Regions from separate parts of the Nocardia halotolerans genome, predicted to be linked through region 1. Evidence: riboswitches for the same ligand, from Rfam matches in the RefSeq annotation. Region 1 holds a riboswitch; each other region holds the start of a gene.

Region 1 (5,323 bases):
TCGGGTGCGACCAACGGTCCAGTGCGGTCGTCGAGGTGTTGTTGAGCTGGAAGGTGAACACCGACACCGCCCCCTGCCGCTCCACCTCATCGGCTTCGACCTTCAGGATCGACAGCTCGACACCGGATTCGAGCTTGCCGACATCGCCGGGGTTGAGCACACCGTCGGCGTTCGGCGTGGCCGGCGCCTGCGAGGTCGACGGGCTCGCCGACGACGTCGCCGGCTTCCCGGCCGGCACATCCTCCTGGCATCCGGTCAGCAGCAGACCTGCCGCGACAACGGTGGCAGACAGCGCAATACGGGATTTCACAGACTTCCCCTCCTTCTCGGAACACGCACGGGGTGTCCATCCGAGATCTTCCCCCCGAGCACAGCGAGGCGATCATATACGCCACCTGCCCCATCTGCCCCGTCGAGCCACCCCGAGATCACCGACCACACAACACCATCGGCCGATATGCCCCCGAAACCACCACTCCCCCAACAACAGTCATCACAACCAGCACCCGCGGCGATCTATGAAACCGCGTTGCCAGCCGAACAGTTCGTCCGTGCTGGTCGCGGTGACGGCCTGCGTCAGCCAGGCATCGAGCTGATCGAGATCGGTGCACTCGGCGAGCAAACCCTCGTGCAGGTGGCTCGGCATGCGCAGGACAGTACGAGTGGGTCTGGTCGGGGACTAATCAGTTACGGCGCGTTGTTGGGGGTGCGGCGTTGGAGGGCGACGGTGAGGGTGAACAGGAGCACGCCTGCGATGGCCAAGGCGGCGCCTACCAGGGCGGGGGCGGTGTAGCCGAGGCCCGCCGCGATCACCAGGCCACCGAGCCAGGCGCCGGCCGCGTTGGCCATGTTGAGGGCGGCGTGGTTGAGGGCGGCGGCGAGGGTCTGGGCGTCGGCGGCGACGTCCATCAGGCGGGTTTGCAGGCCGGGGGCCAGGGCGGCGCCGGACGCGCCGACGAGGAAGGCGCCGATCGCGGCGGTGACGGGGTGGTGGGCGGCCAGGACGAAGCCGGCCAGGATCACCACCATCGCGATCATGGCCGCGAAGATCGAGCGGTCCACGCCACGATCGGCCAGGACGCCGCCGATGACGTTGCCGGCGATCATGCCGAGCCCGAACAGCGCGAGCACGATGGGAACAGCCCCGATGGGCATGCCGGCCACATCGGTCATGGTGGTGGCGATGTAGGTGTACACGGCGAACATGCCGCCGAAGCCGATCGCGCCGACAGCCAGGGTGAGCAGCACCTGCGGGCGGCGCAACGCCCCGAGTTCGGTCACCGGGTTGGTGAGCTTCAGTCCGGTCAGCGCAGGCAGATACCGCCACAGCGCGGCCACCGTCGCCAGGCCGATGACCGTGACGACGACGTAGGCGTCACGCCAGCCGAAGTGCTGTCCGAGCCAGGTCGCACCGGGCACCCCGACCACGTTCGCCACACTGAGCCCGAGCATCACCGCCGCCACGGCTTTGGCTCGTTGACCGATCGGGGCGAGCGTGGCGGCGGCCAGCGAGGCCACACCGAAGTAGGCGCCGTGCGGCAACCCGGAAACGAAACGGGCGAGCACCAGCGTGCCGAAGGTCGGGGCGAGCACCGTCGCGGCATTGCCCAGGGTGAACGCCACCATCAACACGATCAGCAGTTTCTTGCGCGCCACCCGGGCGCACAGCGCGGCGATCAACGGCGCACCGACCACCACACCCAGCGCGTACGCCGACACCGCGTGCCCGGCCGACGGCTCGGAGACATCGAACGCCCGCGCGATGTCGGGCAGCAACCCCATGGTCACGAACTCGGTGGTGCCGATCCCGAACCCACCCAGCGCCAGCGCGAGCATCGCCGGGACGTGCCAGCTGTCGCGTGGCGCCTCGAGGCGGTCAGCAGTCGCGAGGGAAGAAGTCACGCCCGATTACAACGACCACCCCCACCCACTCGGTACCCGTCCCGACCGTGAGTTCCCCCACTGATCCGCCTCCCCGAGACCCGAGACCGCCTCAGGCGCGGTCCGAGGGCACGTCGATTCCGGGATCGTGGCCGACTCAGCCGGCACCCGGTGAATCTCTCCCCTTCCAAAACAGCAGTACCCGGCGAGTACACCCACAGATCTCGCAAGAACATGGGTAACTCACCGGGTACGGGCAAACCCCACCACGCTGCCGGAGCTTGCCGCCTCCCCAGGTCCCCCCGCACCTGGGTCCGGCCTGATTTCGCGGAGAGGCGGACAGCCTAAATTCGCGGAGAGGCGGACAAGGCCCGGGCGAGGTTGGCGTCCAGGGCGCCGAGGAATTCCTCGGTGCTCAGGTAACCCTGATCGCCGCCGACGAGCAGTGCCAGGTCCTTGGTCATCTGCCCGCCCTCGACGGTCTTGATGACCACGTCTTCGAGCGCCTGCGCGAAGCCGATCACCTCGGGGGTGTTGTCCAGCTTGCCGCGGTGCTCGAGGCCCCGGGTCCAGGCGAAGATCGACGCGATCGGGTTGGTCGATGTCGGCTTGCCCTGCTGGTGCTGGCGGTAGTGCCGGGTGACGGTGCCGTGCGCGGCCTCGGCCTCGCAGGTGCGGCCGTCCGGGGTGAGCAGCACCGAGGTCATCAGGCCCAGCGAGCCGAAGCCCTGGGCCACGGTGTCGGACTGCACGTCGCCGTCGTAGTTCTTGCAGGCCCAGACGTAGCCGCCCTCCCATTTCATGGAGGAGGCGACCATGTCGTCGATGAGGCGGTGCTCGTAGGTGAGGCCCGCCGCGTCGAACTCGGCTTTGAACTCGGCGTCGAAGACTTCTTCGAAGACGTCCTTGAACATGCCGTCGTAGGCCTTGAGGATGGTGTTCTTCGTGGAGAGGTACACCGGGTAGTTCTGCTGCAGGCCGTAGTTGAACGAGGCGCGTGCGAAGTCCTCGATCGACTTGCGGAAGTTGTACATGCCCATGACGACGCCGCCGTCTTCGGGCATCTTCACGACCTCGTGCACGATCGGCTCGCTGCCGTCTTCGGGGGTGAAGGTCAGCGTGACGGTGCCCGCCTCGTAGACCTTGAAGTCGGTGGCGCGGTACTGGTCGCCGAACGCGTGGCGGCCGATGATGATCGGCTTGGTCCAGCCGGGCACCAGGCGCGGCACGTTGGAGATGATGATCGGCGCGCGGAAGATGGTGCCACCCAGGATGTTTCGGATGGTGCCGTTGGGCGAGCGCCACATCTTCTTGAGGCCGAACTCTTTCACCCGCGCTTCGTCGGGGGTGATGGTGGCGCACTTGACGCCCACGCCGTGCTTCTTGATGGCATTGGCCGCGTCGACGGTGACCTGGTCGTCTGTCTTGTCGCGGTACTCGATGCCGAGGTCGTAGTACTCGAGGTTCACGTCGAGATAGGGATGGATCAGCTTGTCCTTGATGAACTGCCAGATGATCCGGGTCATCTCGTCGCCGTCGAGTTCTACGACGGTGCCTTCAACCTTGATCTTGGACATGGATCTTCGTGTCCTCCTCGGTGGGTGCCCTTATTGCACGGCCAGGCGAACACGCTTGTGAGCGGACCCCAGCAGTTCCAACAGACAACGTATATGCCCCGCGTTGTCTGCGGGACGTGTGGTGCAAACAAGACAAGCGTACTGCTGCCCCCGACCTCACCGCGATGCGAGGCCGAACTGTGCGAACTCTTCGAAGCTACCCCGCGCCGATTCCGGGCCGAACGTCGATCGGTGTTTCCGCCGGTGCGGCCCGACCCGCGACACGCGTGCCCGGCGCACCGGTCAGAGAGTGATCTGGGCAATAGTTCGCCGGAAATTTCCGTCGAGGTGAGATCGCCGGTTAACATGTCGGCAAGGTCATGAGTACCAGCGCCAAGCCCCGGCTCGCTGGTCGGCAACCCTCCAGCTGCGGTGGGGTGCTCCGGGTGATGACCGGGCTCTCGAAGGTCGAGAGCAAGCGCGCATTCAGGAGGCCCCCATGTGTTGTTGTCCGTCGATCCGACCCAACTGACGAGACATCCGGCGAACGACCCTGGAGTACTTTCATGACCGACTCTGCCCTGCCCGAGAACTGGTCCTTCGAGACCAAGCAGATCCACGCGGGCCAGGCCCCCGACGCGAGCACCAACGCGCGGGCGCTGCCGATCTACCAGACCACTTCCTACACCTTCAACGACACCGATCACGCCGCGGCGCTGTTCGGGCTCGCCGAGCCGGGCAACATCTACACCCGGATCATGAATCCCACCCAGGACGCGGTGGAGCAGCGGGTGGCCGCGCTCGAGGGCGGTGTCGCGGCGCTGCTGCTGGCCTCCGGACAGGCCGCCGGGACGTACGCGATCCTGAACCTGGCCGGTGCGGGCGACCACATCGTGTCCAGCCCGCACCTCTACGGCGGCACCTACAACCTCTTCCACTACTCGCTGCCCAAGCTCGGCATCGAGGTGTCCTTCGTCGACGACCCCGACGATCTCGAGCAGTGGCGGGCCGCGATCCGGCCCAACACCAAGGCGTTCTTCGGTGAGACCATCGCCAACCCGAGCAGCGCCGTGTTCGACATTCCCGGCATCGCCGGTGTCGCCCACGACAACGGCCTGCCGCTGATCGTGGACAACACCGTCGCCACCCCGTACCTGATCCAACCGCTGACCCACGGCGCCGACATCGTGGTGCACTCGGCCACGAAGTACTTGGGCGGGCACGGCACAACCGTGGCCGGGGTACTCGTCGACGGCGGCACCTTCGACTGGACGGTGCGCGACGCCGAGGGCAATGCCCGTTTCCCCGGTTTCACCGAAGCCGACCCCAGCTATCACGGTGTGGTCTTCGCCGAGCTGGGCGCGCCGGCGTTCGCGCTCAAGGCCCGCGTGCAGCTGCTGCGCGACCTGGGTGCGGCGGTGTCGCCGTTCAACGCGTTCCTGATCGCGCAGGGCATCGAGACGCTGAGCCTGCGGGTGGAACGCCACGTGCGCAATGCCGAAGTGGTCGCGAAGTTCGTCGCCGAGCAGCCGGGTGTCGAGGTCGTGCACTACGCCGGGCTCGAGTCCTCGCCGTGGTACGAGCGCGGACAGCAGCTCGCACCCAAGGGCGTGGGCGCGATCGTGTCCTTCGAACTGGCCGGCGGTGTCGATGCGGGCAAGAAGTTCGTGGACGCGCTCAGCCTGCACAGCCATGTGGCTAACATCGGTGATGTGCGTTCCCTCGTGATTCACCCCGCTTCGACCACGCACGCGCAGTTGACGCCGTCCGAGCAGCTGGCCGCCGGAGTCACTCCCGGCCTGGTCCGGCTCGCGGTGGGCATCGAGGGAATCGACGACATCCTGGCCGATCTGCGGGCCGGTTTCGCGGCGGCGACGACGTGACTG
Region 2 (5,323 bases), on a different contig from region 1:
CCCACGCAGTCGGGGCTGTCGGACCAGATGCGGACCAGTTCGACACCGGGGATGGCGCTCAACCCGTTACGCAGCCGGTCGGCCAGAAAACTCTCGTGCGCGACGAGGTCGGCGGGATCGATGGCGCCGAGGGCGTCGCAGGCGGCGGCGATGGCGGCCGCGCCGAGCACATTCGGCGAACCGGCTTCGTGGCGTTGCGGCGCGACGGCCCATTCCACCTGTGCCACACCGACTTCGCGTACCGCGCCACCACCGGCCAGGTAGGGCGCACCGTCGTCGAGCCAGTCGCGGCGGCCGACGAGCACGCCCGAACCGAACGGCGCGTACAGCTTGTGCCCGGAGAAGGCGAGGTAGTCGATACCGGTCTCGCGCAACGAGATCCGCCGGTGCGGGGCCAGCTGGGCGGCGTCGACGAGCAGCCGCGCACCGCACAGGTGGGCGATGGTGGCCAGGCGCTCCAACGGCAGTACCTCGCCGGTGACGTTGGAAGCTCCGGTCACCGCGAGCAGCGCGGCCGGCTTGCTGCACAACTCGGCGACCAGACGCTGAACGGTCTCTTCGACAGTGTCGGCGGCCCGCACCACCCGCCTGCCGTGTGCGGTCCAGGGCAGGAAGTTGGCGTGGTGCTCGATATCGAGCACCACCGTCTCCCCCGGCACGCAGCCGGCCAGCAGGTTCAGCGAATCGGTGGTGTTGCGGGTGAACACCACCACCTGGTCGTCGTCGGCGTCGAGGAACCGCGACACCGCGCCGCGCGATGCTTCGTAGCATTCGGTGCTGATCCGGGAGGCGTACCCCGCGCCGCGATGCACGCTGGCGTAGTACGGCAGCAGGGCCGAGATCCGGTCGGTGACCTGCTTCAAAGCGGGCGCGCTCGCCGCGTGGTCGAAGTTGACGTAGCCACTGGTGCCGCCTTGCACCAGCGGGACGCGCAGGTCGGCACCGGACACGGTGGCGAGGGCGCAGGTGGGGTCGAGTACTGCAGTCATGACGAAATCCCGTCGGCTCTGGGACTCGTTCCGCAAAGGGGTGAGTCCGCGCTTGCCGCGTCCCCAACGGACGCCGGCCTGGTCGTCACCCGGAGCACCCCACCGCGGAGGAGGGTTGCCGACCAGCAAGCCGGGGCTGAACGCTGGCACTCGTGACCTGCACCGAGGTTGGCAGACGACCCGGGCGCGTGTCAACCACCCGTTTCGCGATTGCCCCTGAATTGCCCTCATCGCGTGGCGTCCCTGACCATCTGCCGACACCATGATGGCACCACCAAATGATTGAGCTTCTCTACTATTTGTTAGAGTGGCCGCCATGTCCACGAACCCGAACTCCGTGCGCGGCCTTCCGCGCTATCCGGTGTACGCGCTCGGGCGGCTCACCAAGGCCCTGCACGCCGAGATCGACCTGCCGTTGCGCGATCACTGGGTGCTCACCTTCATCGCCGAGAACGCCGACCTGACGCAGAAGAAAGTGGGCGACGCGCTCGGCATCGACCGCAGTGAAGTGGTCCGCCTGATCGACGCGCTGGAAAGCGCGGGCCTGGTCGAACGCACCCGCGACGGCAAGGACCGCCGCAAGTACCGGCTGCGGATCACCGAGGCCGGACGCAAACAGTGCAAGCGCACCGACAAGCTGATCGCGGAGGCCACCGCCCGCGTACTGGACCGCCTCGACGCAGGCGAACGCGCCACCCTGCACCGGCTCACGCTCACCGCCCTCGGCGAGCTCCCGTGACGAGCGCCGACGCCCGCGCGCGCGGATGCCGTCGGCCCCACCAACTCCCGAGTACCGTTGGCATCTGGTGACCATCCCGTTTGCCCTCCGGTAACCCGACCGTGAAACAACAGACACCGATGGGGGTCAACCGATGAGAGGTGGACTGAGCGCGATGCTCGAGCCACACACTGAGGTCCCGGCCGACCGGCCGCGCGATCCGCTGCTGCGCGCCGATCTGGCCGCCGCGCCGCGCACCCTGGTCGACATCCTGACCAGCACCGCCCTCGCCCACCCCGACGCACCGGCCATCGACGACGGCACGGTGGTGCTCACCTACCTGGAGCTGATCACCGCGATCGAGGCCAGGATGACCGAACTCACCGACGCGGGGGTGCGACCGGGCGACCGGGTGGGCGTGCGGATGCCCTCGGGCAGCGCGGCGCTGTACGTGACGATTCTGGCGGTGCTCTACTGCGGCGCCGCGTACGTGCCCGTCGACGCCGACGACCCCGAGGAACGCGCCCGCCTGGTCTTCGGGGAGGCCAGGGTGAGCGCGATGGCCACCGCCGCGGGCATCGAGTCGGCCACCACCGCCACCGGCCACATCTCCGACTGGGACACCCTGCCCAGCCCGGACGACGACGCCTGGATAATCTTCACCTCCGGTTCCACCGGCACGCCGAAAGGTGTTGCGGTGACGCACCGCAACGCCGCCGCCTTCGTCGACGCCGAGGCCCGGCTGTTCCTGCCCGGCGCCCCGATCGGCCCCGGCGACCGGGTGCTGGCCGGGCTGTCGGTGGCATTCGACGCTTCCTGCGAGGAGATGTGGCTGGCCTGGCGGCACGGCGCCTGCCTGGTGCCCGCCCCGCGTGACCTGGTGCGCACCGGCGCCGACCTGGGCCCGTGGTTGATGCGCCGCGAGATCAGCATCGTGTCCACCGTGCCGACACTGGCCGCGACCTGGCCCGCCGAGGCCCTGGACTCGGTGCGGCTGTTGATCTTCGGTGGCGAAGCGGTGCCCCCGGAGCTGGCCGAACGGCTCGCCGGTGGCGCCGAACGCGAGGTGTGGAACACCTACGGCCCCACCGAAGCGACCGTGGTGGCCTGCGCCGCGCTGCTCGACGGCACGATGCCGATCCGCATCGGCCTGCCGCTGGACGGCTGGGATCTCACCGTCGTCGACCCGCAGGGCAACCCGGTTCCGGTGGGCGAGACCGGGGAGCTCGTGATCGGTGGCGTCGGCCTGGCCCGCTACTTGGACCCGGCCAAGGACGCGGAGAAGTACGCGCCGCTGCCCTCGCTCGGCTGGGAACGCGCTTATCGCAGTGGCGATCTGGTGCGCAACGATCCCGAGGGACTGATCTTCCTCGGCCGTGCCGACGACCAGATCAAGATCGGTGGCCGCCGGATCGAACTCGGCGAGATCGACAACGCGCTGCAACATCTGCCCGGTGTCAGCGGGGCGGCGGCCGCGATCCGGACCACCAAGGCCGGCAACAAGATACTCGTCGGCTACCTCACCGGCGCCGGACCCGACTTCGATGCGAAGAAGGCCAGAGCGATACTGGCCGAACAACTTCCGGCGCCACTGGTGCCCCGCCTCGCGGTGGTCGCCGATCTGCCGACCCGCACGTCGGGCAAGGTCGACCGCGACGCCCTGCCCTGGCCGTTGCCCAGCTCCGACGACACGGCCGAGCACGGCCTGCGCGGCACCGCCGCCTGGGTGGCCGGACTGTGGGATGCCATCCTCGGCGCCGAGGTCACCGGTCTCGACACCGATTTCTTCGATGTGGGCGGCGGGTCGCTGGCGGCGGCGCAACTGGTGGGCGCGCTGCGCGAACGGTATCCGCACGTGACCGTCGCCGATCTCTACGACCATCCGCGCCTGGGCTCGCTGGTCGAGTTGCTCGACGGCAGCGCCCCGGTCGCGGCCGTGGACACCCGGGTCGTCGAGCCGACCCCGCGGCGCGCACAGCTCACCCAGGTGCTGGCCACCGTGCCGCTCACCACGCTCACCGGCCTGCAATGGGTCACCTGGTTGGCGATGGTGTCGGCCATCGCGGGCTGGTCGGGTTCACTGCCCTGGCTGCCGCGGCTGTCGTGGTGGTGGATCGCACTGGCCTTCGTACTGTTCATCTCGCCACTGGGCCGGATGACGCTGTGTGTGGCCGGCGCGCGCGTCCTGCTCGCCGGTGTCCGCCCCGGCACCTACGCCCGCGGCTCCGGAGTGCACCTGCGATTGTGGGCCGCGGTGCGGCTCTCGGAGGCCAGCGGCGCCGAGAACCTCTCCGGCGCACCGCTGATGGTGCCCTTCGCCCGCGCGCTCGGCGCGAAGATCGGCAAGGGCGTCGACCTGCACAGCCTGCCGCCGGTCACCGGCATGCTCGAGCTCGGCGACGGCGCCAGTGTGGAACCCGAGGTCGATCTGTCGGGGTACTGGGTCGACGGCGACCGCGTGCACATCGGCGGCATCACCATCGGTGACGGTGCGGTGATCGGCGCCCGTTCGATCCTGCTGCCCGGCACCAAGATCGGTAAACGAGCCGAGGTCGCGCCCGGCTCGGCGGTGTCGGGCAAGGTCAAGGGCGAACAGGAATGGGCGGGCTCACCGGCCGCGAAAACCGGTAAGGCACCGCGGCGCTGGCCCGACCACGCCCCCGAACGCGCCAGGCACTGGCTGCTGGTGTTCGGTCTGTCATCGATGGTGCTGGCCGCGATGCCGGTGTTCGGCCTGGCCGTGGGCGGCACCTTCATCGCCTGGTGCATCCGCGAGCAGACCACCATCGGCGCGGCCGCCCTGCGCGGTTTCGCCATCCTGCCGGTGGCCACTCTGCTGAGCTTGGCCGTCTACGCCGCCGCCACCGTGCTCGCGGTGCGCCTGCTCGGCATCGGCCTGCGCGAGGGCTATCACCCGGTGCGCAGCCGCACCGGCTGGCAGGTGTGGGCCACCGAACGACTGCTCGATTCGGCCCGCACATTCTTGTTCCCGCTCTACGCCAGCCTGCTCACCCCGGTCTGGTTGCGCCTGCTCGGTGCCAAGATCGGCAAGAACGTCGAGGCGTCGACGGTGCTGCTGCTACCCAAGTTCACCGTGGTCGCCGACGGCGCGTTCCTGGCCGACGACACCATGATCGGCAGTTACGAACTCGGCGGCGGTTGGCTGCGCATCGGCGAGTCGAAGGTCGGCAAACGCGCCTTCCTCGGCAACTCCGGCATGACCGCGCCGGGACGCCGAGTACCCAAGAACGGTCTGGTCGCGGTGCTCTCGGCCGCGCCGAGCAAGGCCAAGGCGGGGTCGTCGTGGCTGGGTAGTCCACCGGTGCGGTTGCGTCGCGCGGCCGAATCCAGCGACACCTCACGCACGTTCGATCCGCCGCTGCGGTTGAAGCTGGCGCGCGCCTTCGTCGAGACCTGCCGGTTGGTGCCGGTGATGGTGACCTTCGCGATCGGGCTGGGCGTGCTGTTCGTCCTCGCGCTGATCGCCGACCACGCCGGCTACCTGGTCGCCGCGCTGGTGTCCGGGCTGGTGCTGATGGTGGCGGGCGCGGTCGCGGGGGCGTGCGCGATCGCCGCGAAATGGTTGCTGGTGGGGCGGATTCGCGCGATCGAGCAC
Region 3 (5,323 bases), on a different contig from region 1:
GAGCAGGGTCCAGGCGTTGAACGGGCTCAGGGCGGGACCGGTGTGGCGCATCAGGGTTTTGACGGGGCCGTCGATGTAGTCCTTGGCGCCCAGAATGGCGCCGCCGAGTACCCGGCCCTGGCCGTCGATGTGCTTGGTGCCGGAGTACACCACCACGTCGGCGCCGAGTTCGAAGCCGCGTTGCAGCAGCGGGGTGGCGAAGACGTTGTCCAGCACCACTTTCGCGCCTGCGGCATGGGCCAGCTCGCTGACCTTGCGCACGTCGACGAGGGTCTGCATCGGGTTGGCGGGCGTTTCGAAGAACACGGCCTGGGTGGGCACCGACAGGGCCTGCTCCCACTGCTCGAGGTCGTCACCGTCGACGAAGACGGTTTCGATGCCCCAGCGCGGCAGGATCTCGTTGCATACAACGAAGCAGGAACCGAACAGGCTGCGCGCGGCGACGAGCCGGTCACCGGCCTTCAGCAGGGCGCCCAGCGCGGTGAAGACCGCCGACATGCCAGAGGCCGTGGCGAAGGCGGCTTCGGCGCCGTCGAGCAGGCGGATGCGCTCCTCGAACATGGCCACCGTCGGGTTGCCGAAACGGGAGTAGACGAAGTGTTCGGCGTCGCCGGTGAACGCGGCCTCGGCGGCCTCGGCGCTCTCGTAGACGAACCCCGAGGTCAGATACAGCGCCTCGGACGTCTCGTCGAAACCGGAACGGCGCAGACCGCCGCGCACGCCGAGGGTGGCGGGACCGACCCCCTCGGGCAGTGGCTTGTCGAAAGAACCACCGGTGATCATGCGAGTCTCCTCATGCCTGACGCCACGGCAGGCCGACGGCGCGCCAGCCGGTGCTGCCACGCTGCCCGAACGCGTCGGGGCCGCCCTCGAAACCGTCGAGCACGTTGTAGGACGGGGCGATGCCCGCCGCGGTCGCCACGCCGGCCGCGTGTGCCGAACGCTGACCGGAGCGACACAGGAACACCACGGGCGCGTCGGCGGGGCGGTCGGCGAGCGCCTGTTCGAGCTGCGTGCCGAAGGCGGGGTTGGGCGTGCCGGTGCCGTCGACCCATTCGATGAAGTGCGCCGGGCGTTCGATGGAGCTGGTGTCGGGGATACCGATCCGCTCCCATTCGCCTTCGGTGCGCACGTCGACCAGCACCGCACCCGGATGCTCGGTCAGGATCTCCCATGCCCGCTCGGGGGTGATGTCGCCGGCATAAGTCATGTCGAACCTCCTGCTGAATCCGCTCTTGCCGTGGCGGAACACCCGTCACACGGCCAGGTCGTCACCCGGAGCACCCCACCGCGGAGGAGGGTTGCCGACCAGCGAGCCGGGGCTTGGCGCTGGCACTCGTGACCTTGCGATCTGAGATTGCCCCGGCACAGGTCACCGTGTCAAACGATTCACGGGTTGCACACCAGCCATTCCCCGTCGACGCGGGTCAGGTTCCAGGTGCTCGACTCGGTCTTGCCGTCGAAGGAGACGGTGGCGTCGATTTTGCCGCGATCGCCGTTGACGGTGGGGTTGGAAAAGCCCTTCTTGTCGAGCGTCACCGCTGATTTCGGGCCGCCGAGCCGGTCGCTGAGCCCGGACTTCACCTCGTCGAAGCCCGCGCAGGCGACGCCGGGCGGCGGACGCTGCTCGGTGCGCGCGCGAGCGTCGATATAGTTGGTGACAGCGGCCGCGAGCCGATCGGCCAATGTGACATTTTTCTCAGCGGGCGCGAGCAGTCCGCCGAGCACGATGCCGATGAGCACGACGATCGCGATCGCAGCGGCCGCGACGAACGGGACGACGGACCGCTTGTCGGTCTGATCGACCACGACGGGCGCCTCGTCCGAGCCTGTTTGCTCCTCGTTCATGCTGTAATCCTGTCAGAACCCGCGCGGGCAGCCACACCGCACGCCGGGCGGCCGCAATGCCGCAGCTAGAATCGCCATGATTGCGGTCGGCTGCCGACGTCGATGGCAGCCGCCAATAGCCGGAACGGGACTTAGCCTAAGCTAAGTTGACGCCGACAAATCAGTTCTCGACCAAAGGGTGCGCGTAAAGATGACCGAACAGAGTGCAGCGACCCGCCCGCTCCGCATTGCGATCGTGGGCGCAGGACCGGCCGGTATCTACGCCGCCGACGCGTTGATGAAGTCCGACGCCGAGGTCAGCATCGACCTCTACGAACGCATGCCCGCGCCGTTCGGCCTCATCCGCTACGGCGTGGCCCCCGATCACCCGCGCATCAAGGGCATCATCACCGCCCTGCACAAGGTTCTCGACAAGGACCAGGTGCGCCTGCTCGGCAACATCGACTACGGCACCGACATCACCCTCGACGACCTGCGTCAGTTCTACGACGCGGTGATCTTCTCCACCGGCGCCAACGCCGACCGCGCCCTGCCGGTCCCCGGCATCGATCTCGACGGCTCCTACGGTGCCGCCGACTTCGTGTCCTGGTACGACGGCCACCCCGATGTGCCGCGGGTGTGGCCGCTCGAGGCCGAGAAGGTCGCCGTGCTCGGCGTCGGCAACGTCGCCTTGGACGTGGCCCGCGTGCTGGCCAAGACCGGCGACGAGCTGCTGCCCACCGAGATCCCGCCGAACGTCTACCGGGGCCTGAAGGAGAACAAGGCCGTCGAGGTGCACGTCTTCGGACGCCGCGGCCCCGCCCAGGCCAAGTTCACCCCGCTCGAGCTGCGTGAACTCGACCATTCCCCGACGATCGAGGTGATCGTCGATCCCGAGGACATCGACTACGACGAGGGTTCCGAGGCCGCGCGCCGCAACTCCAAGCAGGTCGACATGGTCGCCAACACCCTCGAGCAGTGGGCGATTCGCGACCAGGGCAACCGCCCGCACAAGCTGTTCCTGCACTTCTTCGAGTCGCCGTCGGAGATCGTCGGTGACAACGGCAAGGTCGTCGGCCTGAAGACCGAACGCACCCAGCTCGACGGCACCGGCAACGTCAAGGGCACCGGCGAGTTCCGGCAGTGGGACGTGCAGGCCGTGTACCGCGCCGTCGGCTACCTGTCGCAGAACATCAACCAGCTGCCCTTCGACGACCAGGCGGGCACCGTGCCCAACGAAGCCGGTCGCGTGATCGCCGACGAGACCGCCGAGGGCAACGCCCGCTTCATGCCCGCCACCTATGTGACCGGCTGGATCAAGCGTGGCCCGGTCGGCCTGATCGGCCACACCAAGGGCGACGCCAACGAAACCATCGCCTGCCTGCTCGACGACGCCAAGGACTTCACCCCCGCGGCGAAGCCGGAACTCGACGCCGTCACCGAGTTCCTCGAGGCCAAGGGCATCCCGTTCACCACGTGGGCCGGCTGGTACCGCCTCGACGCGCACGAGCGCGCCCTGGGCGAGCCGGAGGGCCGCGAGCGCGTGAAGGTCGTCGAGCGCGAAGACATGCTGCGCGCCTCGGAGCCGAACAAGGCGTAACAATCGCAGCGGCCTCAGAGGCGGTGCCGCGACGCGAAAACCCAGCCCCGTACGCCCCGACCTCGAGGAGGGGCCGCCGCGAAGCGGCGGTTCGTGGCCGTCCCGACGATCAGGCGCCGTTGCGTACGCGACGAAGGAGCAAGCAACGGCGCCTGATCGTCGGGACACAAGGGGCCGCGAACCTCGAGCGCGCCAGCGCTCAAACAAACACAGTAGGGCATTCTGTACAGGTGTTCGATGCGCATGTCCACATCATCGATCCGCGGTTTCCGCTGATCGAGAACGAAGGCTACCTGCCCGAGCCGTACCTCATCGAGGACTATCGAGACCGTATGTCGGGCTTCGATATTCGCGGTGGCGCCGTGGTCAGCGCGTCGTTCCAAGGTACGGATCAGTCCTATCTGAAGGCCGCGCTCGGCGCGCTCGGTACGGGGTGGGTCGGGGTGACCCGGCTGGACCTGGACGCTACCGACGACGAGATTCTCGAGCTCGATCGGGCCGGGGTGCGGGCGTTGCGCTTCAATCTCAAGCGCGCGGCCGCCGACATCACCGCGATGACCCTGCAGGCGTTGCGCGCGCACGAGCTCGCGGGCTGGCATGTGGAGCTCTACATCGACGGTCAGATGCTGGCCTCGCTGCAACCGGTGATCTCCAAGCTGCCCGCCCTGGTCATCGACCATCTCGGCATGTCCGAGGAGGGGCTGCCGTATCTGCTGGACCTGGTGGATCGCGGGGCCAAGGTGAAGGCGACCGGCTTCGGCCGGGTCGACATGGATGTGGCCGAGACGCTGCGCCGCATCCACGCCGTGAATCCGGGTGCGCTGATGTTCGGTTCGGATCTTCCCGGTACCCGCGCGGGCCGCCCGTTCGAGGACGCTGATGTGGATCTGATCCGCCACGTCGTCGGCGCCGATACGCACGCGGTGCTCGAGGACAACGCCCGCGAGTGCTACCGGCTCCCGGCCGCACAGCGCCCCGCGACCGACTTCCAGCTGCCCCGCACCGAAAACCCCACCTTGCCGATCCCCCGCTCCGACCTACCGGGCGCAGGCGACGAACACACCCGCCCCCTCCCGATCATCGAGTAGGCCCTCGAACAACACGAACTCCAAAGCCGTACCCAACGAGATAGTCGACCGCCTGGCCCGGCTTGGTCTTCCGCTGTTGCGACGGGTGGACGGCGGCTGGCTTCGGTGTCACGGACGGCGTGGCAGGGGGCTCTGTAGGTCCTCGAACATGACGGCGACTTTGACCGGTTCGGTCAGCACCAAGGCGTCGGTGTGCTTGTTCCAGCCGACATACCGTCGTCCTGACCAGTCCAGGCGCAGCTCCTCGATCATGGCGATGTGCTGCCAGTCCTTGTCGAAATGGACGATCAGGTACATCGGAATGCCCGCGCGCGCGTAGAGCTCACGTTTGATGCCGATGTCGCTGTCGATGGTGCTCTCCGACGTCACCTCGACAACGATCAGTGTTTGGTCGGCGACGTGTTGTGCATCGTAGGGACCATCGGAACAGTCCCGCAGGATCAAGTCCGGGTATCGGGCGCACAGTCGGCGTGCTGGGTCGGCGTCGTCGTTGTCTGCGAGCCGCATAGGCGTGTCGCCGTGTACTTCGCGGCACGGCCCGTTCGGGTCTATCCCGTATTCCAGTGCGGATCGGAGCCGATGCACCACGCGGTCGTGCATGGGGCTCTGTGCCGTACATTCGACCATCACACCGTCGTGGATCTCACCGAAGGCATCTGCCGGCCCATCGAGAAACTCCTCGGCGGTCACGATCCGCGGCGGGTCATGGCGCGGTGTCGACATGTCGCCAGACTACGTCAGGACTGTGCTCACGCCAGGTCCTCAGCCCAGCGCGCGCAGGCGGGGGGCCAGGTCGCGCTGGAACAAG

Evidence for each region. A riboswitch is a leader RNA that binds a small molecule or an ion and turns the genes downstream of it on or off. The one in region 1 is predicted to bind S-adenosylmethionine.
Region 2: linked by a shared signal. The riboswitch ahead of ACFO5K_RS02790 (aminotransferase class V-fold PLP-dependent enzyme) and the one ahead of ACFO5K_RS10035 (bifunctional o-acetylhomoserine/o-acetylserine sulfhydrylase) in region 1 are both predicted to bind S-adenosylmethionine.
Region 3: linked by a shared signal. The riboswitch ahead of ACFO5K_RS18095 (rhodanese-like domain-containing protein) and the one ahead of ACFO5K_RS10035 (bifunctional o-acetylhomoserine/o-acetylserine sulfhydrylase) in region 1 are both predicted to bind S-adenosylmethionine.

What each region holds. Positions count from the first base shown of each region.
Region 1 covers NZ_JBHSDL010000012.1:9,983-15,305, forward strand. The annotation lists gene ACFO5K_RS10015 (hypothetical protein) at 1-310, opposite strand, end outside; gene ACFO5K_RS10020 (hypothetical protein) at 494-646, opposite strand; gene ACFO5K_RS10025 (MFS transporter) at 688-1,836, opposite strand; gene ACFO5K_RS10030 (NADP-dependent isocitrate dehydrogenase) at 2,226-3,458, opposite strand; SAM riboswitch class IV at 3,814-3,924, shown strand; gene ACFO5K_RS10035 (bifunctional o-acetylhomoserine/o-acetylserine sulfhydrylase) at 4,004-5,320, shown strand; gene metX (homoserine O-acetyltransferase MetX) at 5,317-5,323, shown strand, end outside.
Region 2 covers NZ_JBHSDL010000003.1:38,360-43,682, reverse strand. The annotation lists gene ACFO5K_RS02790 (aminotransferase class V-fold PLP-dependent enzyme) at 1-989, opposite strand, end outside; SAM riboswitch class IV at 1,033-1,147, opposite strand; gene ACFO5K_RS02785 (MarR family winged helix-turn-helix transcriptional regulator) at 1,306-1,728, shown strand; gene ACFO5K_RS02780 (Pls/PosA family non-ribosomal peptide synthetase) at 1,883-5,323, shown strand, end outside.
Region 3 covers NZ_JBHSDL010000014.1:1,640,316-1,645,638, reverse strand. The annotation lists gene ACFO5K_RS18100 (O-succinylhomoserine sulfhydrylase) at 1-783, opposite strand, end outside; gene ACFO5K_RS18095 (rhodanese-like domain-containing protein) at 794-1,210, opposite strand; SAM riboswitch class IV at 1,227-1,344, opposite strand; gene ACFO5K_RS18090 (Rv0361 family membrane protein) at 1,390-1,848, opposite strand; gene ACFO5K_RS18085 (FAD-dependent oxidoreductase) at 2,039-3,427, shown strand; gene ACFO5K_RS18080 (amidohydrolase family protein) at 3,658-4,515, shown strand; gene ACFO5K_RS18075 (Uma2 family endonuclease) at 4,624-5,238, opposite strand; gene fgd (glucose-6-phosphate dehydrogenase (coenzyme-F420)) at 5,278-5,323, opposite strand, start outside.